DNA from 2 places in the Shewanella psychrophila genome. Region 2 is predicted to be linked to the other one. Evidence: predicted binding sites of a transcription regulator. Region 2 holds the regulator's gene; the other holds the start of a gene.
The links. The regulator MetJ, encoded in region 2, represses methionine synthesis genes. The targets are predictions, from matches to a motif close to TAGACGTCTAGACGTCTA.
Positions count from the first base shown of each region.

Region 1: the regulator MetJ is predicted to act here: its motif matches at 1,586-1,603, upstream of metE (5-methyltetrahydropteroyltriglutamate--homocysteine S-methyltransferase).

Region 1 is NZ_CP014782.1:5,083,075-5,086,498, reverse strand. It holds gene sps_RS22060 (HDOD domain-containing protein) at 1-431, shown strand, start outside; gene sps_RS22055 (LysR family transcriptional regulator) at 597-1,502, opposite strand; gene metE (5-methyltetrahydropteroyltriglutamate--homocysteine S-methyltransferase) at 1,736-3,424, shown strand, end outside.
Region 2 is NZ_CP014782.1:3,387,287-3,390,710, forward strand. It holds gene metB (cystathionine gamma-synthase) at 1-934, opposite strand, end outside; gene metJ (met regulon transcriptional regulator MetJ) at 1,169-1,483, shown strand; gene sps_RS14575 (sulfite exporter TauE/SafE family protein) at 1,668-2,405, shown strand; gene sps_RS14580 (conjugal transfer protein TraF) at 2,536-3,424, opposite strand, start outside.

The DNA.
Region 1 (3,424 bases), 1.7 Mb from region 2:
TGAAGGAGCGTCTCGATGAATTGCCTCAGCCATACAAAAAGCTAGTGCAAGGTTATTGGTCATTGACTGAAAGCATTGCTACCGATGCCGTTGATAGTTTGCACCATATGGAAGGGGTGGATATCAACCCGGATGAAGTACAGACTTTAGCGCTATTTAGCGTGTTCGGTGAGATCATTGCCTTGACTGCATTTGCCTTCTTAAATGCCGAGTCAGAAGAGTCGTTCCCTTTGAGCATCATCAAGTCGCTTATCGATAATCAGAAACAGACCTTGACCATAGAAGCGTTTGAATCTTTGGGTTTAGATGAAGAGCTTAAAGATGAGTTTATGGTTGCCCATAATTTGCGTCAGACTCGCGATGCTAACTCGCCAGGTTTAGTGCTCAGACGTGTGCTTTCGATGAGAAATCAGCTGTTGAAGCCCTTGTAAAAAGTTTTAAGCTGTAAGTTTAGAGCTGTAAATAAAAGAAAAGCTAGAGTCTAATTTTAGAGTCTAGCTTTTTTAGTTTTTTAATTTAGATTTTACTTACCACTTACCACTTACCACTTACCACTTACCACTTACCACTTACCACTTACCACTTACCACTCGCTTTTAATTCAACTTATGCTGTTTCGCTAGTCCTTCTTTGGCTACCAGCTTTAACCACTGTTGCGCCATTCGTGCGCTGGAGCTGTCTTTTCGATAGGCGCCGAAGAGTGGGCGCTTTAATCCTTCTGGACCTAGCTTGATTGCGGTTAGGTTCAGCCCGTAAGACTCACTGATTGACCAGGTCGGCAAGGCCGCTACGCCATCTTTGCAGGCGATACGCTGTAGTAGCATCATGGTGAGATCGCAACTGATTTGCTCACCGGCTTCTACTCCTGCAGGCTCCAGAAAGTGACGGTAGAGATCCAGACGTTGCAACGGCACTGGATAGCTGATGATAGCCAGCTTTTCGAGTTGCTTTGGCGTCACATATTCTTGTTTAGCCAAAAGGTGGTCGTTGGCAACAACCAGCTGAACTTCAAAATCGAACAGATGCTGATAGGCAATGGATTGCCCCGGAACAGGATCTGAGGTAAGCACCACATCGAGATCGCCGCTCTCCAGCGCGTTGAGTGAATCAAACAAGTGTCGGCTGGAAAGGTCTAAATTCACATTTGGATAAACCGTCCTAAACTGTTCCATCACAGGCATCAACCAACGAAAGCAGCTATGGCATTCGATACCTACACCGAGCTGGTTAAGTTCGTCATTGAGCCCCTGCTTGAGGTCATATTCGGTTTCGACCACCTTAGGTAAAATCTCTTCGGCAAGATTGAGTAGCCGGGCACCTTCTTGGGTGAAAGACAGAGGTTTACTCTTTCTGATAAAGATTGATGAGTTAATTCGGGTCTCTAACTCCTTAATCTGATGAGAAAGCGCTGACTGAGTGACGAAGCGTTTTTTGGCTGCACCAGCAAGACTTCCCGTCTCTTTTAAGGCTAGAAGTGTTCGTAAGTGTCTAAGCTCAATCATAATATACCCACTTTGTCTCAACATGAATTTTGCTCATGTTGCGCTTGAAATCAATTCGTTTGTCAGAAGATAGACTATCACAATAAACTTCTAGACGTCCAGACGCCCAAATGTGTGTTTACATCGAAAGATGTTAAATCACAATGACTCGCAGATAACACTCTTTGCGCGTTTACTCTGAATTCTGCTCATATTAAAGCAAAAAGGTATACAATATGCAAACTTCACAAGCGATACAGATAGCGAACTTAGGTTTTCCAAGAATTGGTCGTCAGCGCGAGCTTAAATTTGCTCAGGAGAAATACTGGCGTGGTGAGATTAGTCAGGCAGAGCTTAAGCAGGTGGCTAAAGAGTTGCGTCGAACTCACTGGGAATGGCAGGCACAGGCTGGTGTTTCTTTGTTACCTGTTGGTGATTTTGCCTTCTATGATCAGGTTTTGGCATTAAGCGCGACGTTAAACGCGATCCCTGAGCGTCACAGAAACCAAGACGATGCTAACGTAGATCTCGATACCTTGTTCCGAGTCGCTCGAGGTCGCGCTCCATCGGGTAAAGATGCACCAGCCGGTGAAATGACTAAGTACTTCAATACTAATTATCACTACATAGTACCTGAGCTGACCGTTGATCAAGAATTCAGTGTGGCCTATGAGCAGTTTTTCGATGAAGTTGAAGAAGCAAAAGCATTAGGCCATGCCGCCAAACCTGTATTGCTAGGCCCGGTGTCTTACCTGTTTCTATCTAAGGCTGTTGGCAGCGATTTCGATAAACTTTCACTACTGCCTAAGCTCATTAAAACTTATGCAGATATCTTGGCTCGGTTCAGTGATCAAGGTGTTGAGTGGGTGCAACTCGAAGAGCCTATTCTAGCCCTTGAGCTTGATGCCGATTGGCAAACCGCTATTGCAACAAGCTATGACACGCTAAAAGATACTCAGATTAAGGTTTTACTTGCCAGCTACTATGGCACCATTGCTCATCATCAAGCATTGGTGTCAGCCTTGCCAGTTGCCGGTTTGCATCTTGATCTCGTTACGGCTCCCGAGCAGCTTGCACTGTTTGCGGAAAACCTACAGCCTGAGCAAGTGATCTCTTTAGGAGTGATCAACGGTCGTAATGTATGGGCGGCAGATATTGATTTGATTGCCGAGCGTATCGCCTCTGTGGCTAACGATCTTAAGGGACGAGTCTGGATCGCGCCCTCTTGTTCATTGCTCCATAGCCCAGTGGATCTCGATGTTGAAACTGAGTTGGCTCCGGCTTTGAAGCAACAATTATCATTCGCTAAGCAGAAGCTGTCTGAGTTGACCCAACTTAAAGCGCTACTCACTCATTCTCAAAATCAGTCTGCCGACAGCCCAGCTAAAGCTGAAGTCGATGCTATTCTGGTGACGTGTGTAGCGCGCAGAGATGCACGAGAGGCTGCAGCAGATAAACAAGTTATCGATAGAGTTGCTGCGCTTAATAGCGATGACTATGAGCGTGATACTAAATTTGCTAACCGCCAAACCATACAGCAGCAGAAATACCAGTTACCTCTGTTACCTACGACGACTATTGGTTCATTCCCTCAGACTCCTGCAATTCGTGGCCTGCGTAGCCGCTGGCGTAAAGAGGAGATCACTGAAGAGTTTTATAACGACCAACTACGTCAGGTGACTAGAGATACGATTGAGCGTCAGCTTAAGCTAGGTATCGATGTATTAGTTCACGGTGAAGCTGAGCGTAATGACATGGTGGAGTATTTTGGTGAGCAGTTACAAGGTTTCGCCTTCACTAAGTTTGGTTGGGTTCAGAGTTATGGCTCACGTTGTGTTAAGCCGCCACTTATTTATGGTGATGTATCGCGTCCAACGCCTATGACTGTTGAGTGGGCTGAGTATGCACAGAGCCTAACTGATAAGCCCGTTAAAGGTATGCTA
Region 2 (3,424 bases):
CCAACTGCGTTTCTCCGCCTTTAAGCTCGAAACTGAGCATGGCACCAAAGCCCTTTTGCTGCTTAGCAGCAATCTTATGACCAGGGTGATCACTAAGACCTGGATAGTAAACTTTATCGACCGCCTCGCTGGCAGTTAATACCGCTAACACCCGTTGTGCATTAGCCTGATGTTCACGAATACGTACCGCTAAGGTACGAATACCGCGTAGGGTAAGATAACTATCAAAAGCAGATCCTGTTAGGCCTAAGGTATTAGACCACCAATGCAATAACTCACCTAACTCGGCATCTTTAGCGACGACAGCACCACCGACTACATCGCTGTGGCCATTGATATATTTAGTAGTCGAATGGATAACAATATCGGCACCGAGCAAGAGTGGCTGCTGTAAAATGGGAGACAAGAACGTATTATCGACAACGACTAGGGCATCGACGGCATTACTCGCCTTGGAAATTTCTTCGATATCGACGACACGCAGTAAAGGGTTCGATGGTGTTTCCAACCAGACCATCTTAGGCTTCTGGGCAATAGCGGCTTCCAGTGCTATATTGTCAGTCTGATCCACCACAGCAAGCTTGAAGGCCCCCTTCTTGGCTAAGTTAGTAAATAGACGATAACTTCCCCCATAACAGTCATGGGGAACGATTAGCAGATCATCGGGACCAAGCAGGCTAGTCACTAATGTGATCGCAGCCATGCCAGTACAAGTCACCACACCTGTTGCGCCTTTCTCCAGTCCAGCGATGGCATCACCGAGAATAGAACGAGTCGGATTTCCCGAACGGCTATAGTCAAAATCTCTGGGGTTCTTGTGCCCATCGAAAGAGTAGTTAGTCGACAAATAGATGGGAGGCACCACGGCACCATGTTGGGTATCGGACTCAATCCCTTGACGCACTGCAATTGTGGCTAACTTACGTTCGGTCATCTACTACTCCTAGAACTATTTACTGAACACCTTCCTCCCAACAAAAATTGGACAGGAGATGTCTGGACGTCTAAATGTACCTAAGGGAAAGCCCAGCGTCAACCAAATATAGACGTTTAGACGTCCAAACATATGGAAATCTATTTGCAATTGTCATAAATAAGAGGCAATAATTTGACTGCACAATTTAAAGGGTTAAAATCTGCCCCGAATTTTGAATATACAGGTGAGTCAATGACTGAGTGGAATGGCGATTATATTAGCCCATATGCTGAACACGGCAAGAAGAATGAACAAGTAAAAAAAATTACTGTTTCTATTCCCTTGAAGGTACTTAAGGTTCTTACCGATGAGCGCACCCGTCGTCAGGTTAACAACCTACGTCATGCCACCAATAGTGAATTGCTTTGCGAGGCATTCTTGCATGCATACACAGGCCAACCTCTGCCTAACGATGATGACTTGTCTAAAGATAAGCCTGATACTATCCCTGCTGAAGTGAAGCGCTTGATGGATCAGATGGGTATCGAATGGGAAGATGTAGAGTAATCATACTCACTTAAATCTTGTTCAGTCAGTTTCAGGGATCGCATTGCGATCCCTGTTTGCTTCCACACTAGTTTCGACCCTGCAGAAACAATCGAGCCCGACTAAAAGATTAATATCGAAGCCTTTCATATTAATTAACAAGGCTAACGCCTTAACCATCACAGTACAATTGAGAGAAAATGCCGTGCTTTCAATGATAGATCCAACCACATTAGCTTTAGCTTCCCTTATCATCTTCTGTGGTGCCTTGACCCAGAGCCTTATCGGTTTTGGTTTAGCCATTGTCGCCTCTCCTCTGCTGTATATTGTCGATCCAGAGCTAGTACCGGCCCCGGTTATCATCATGGGCTTCTCTATCTCCTTGCTGACCCTGTTTAGAGAGCGAGGTGCCCTTGAGTTTAATGGGCTGCAATATGCCCTTCTTGGACGCATTCCTGGTGGTTTTCTCGGGGCAGGTCTATTGATATATGCACCACAACCCATTCTTGGACTGGCCATATCGGGCATCGTTGCCACGGCGGTCATATTGAGTTTGCTTAAGTTCAACATAGCCGTTAACCGCAAGAGCCTGTTTGGCGCCGGCGTGATATCTGGTGTATTTGGTAATATTGCCGCTATCGGTGGCCCACCACTGGCAATTTTGCTTTCAGGAAAAGATGCCCGTCAGTTTCGTGCGGCCCTATCGGCTTTCTTCATCTTCAGCTCACTGATCGCGCTTGTGATTCTTGGGATCACAGGTCTGCTTAGCATCAAACATCTATGGCTGTCGCTATTGCTTCTGCCTTCGGTGATCTTAGGTTATGTGGTCGCGGGGAGACTGATAGGGCATGTTGATAAAGATAAGACTCGCAAGGCAACACTCATATTATGTTCAATCTGTGCAACGATATTGGCGGTGAAGTCATTAATGGAATTAGGCTAAGAGAAGGTGCGAGTACGGAGCTTCGCTCCTACGAGTTCAAGAAAAGTCAGAAGCGAAAAGCTTTTGCTTTTAGCTCGCAGCCAACTTGTTGGCGAACTCGTAGCGAAGCGCCCTCGAAACTTCTTTAAATTTAAAAATGATATGACGTTTGTAAAACACCGCCTATAGCATCATCGCTGCCGACCATGCCGGTAAAGTCCAGATAAAAGACTCGACCAAATTCGAAGCCTGTACCTAAAGAGTAAATATCAGCCGTCGTGTCTTTCATATCGTGACGGTAACCTAAACGCAGTGCAAACCAATCCGTAGCTTTCAACTCACCACCAACGCGCCAATACTGAGTACCACCAACTTCTTCGAAGCGTTTATAGGCGTTCAGATCGATATCTGAGGTTAAACTTATACTGTCCCAGTCATAGGCGATACCTGCAGTAAATTGTGGCTTAACTTGATAGGTAAATTTACGGCCTTGTGCTTCTACCGTCTCCACATCCTGACTAATAAGGTTTCGACCAGATAGCCCCACAACCAAACCTTCTACAGGTTTCATGGCGACACCAACATCTAAGTTAAAAGTGACCTCGTCGTTTCTATACTTAAAATCATCAAAATCACTAGCCTCGAAGTTATTCGCACTAACGGCATAGTTATAGGTATCTATACGCTGAAGCTTAGGTGATACCCCGACTGCAATGGGCATATTGACAATTGAAAGTGGAAAGCTCAAGGCTACGCCTAAATCAGAAACCACACCGGCAACCACAGCTCCCTGTGAATCTAGGTCTGCCAGTTCTGAAGGATTATTTGGATCTAACCCATTAAGAGTATCAATATCAGATTGGGCAATGGCTGCGACTCCAATGGCATCCATATAGCTCTTATAAAACACCGCCATGGGCATTTTATGTGTGGGTAATACGATAGAGAATCCAATACCTGTACTCACATAAGCATTGTTATCTTTTAAAGACTCGAGATCGGTGACTAACTCACCACGATAGAGATCGACTGAAGTAGCA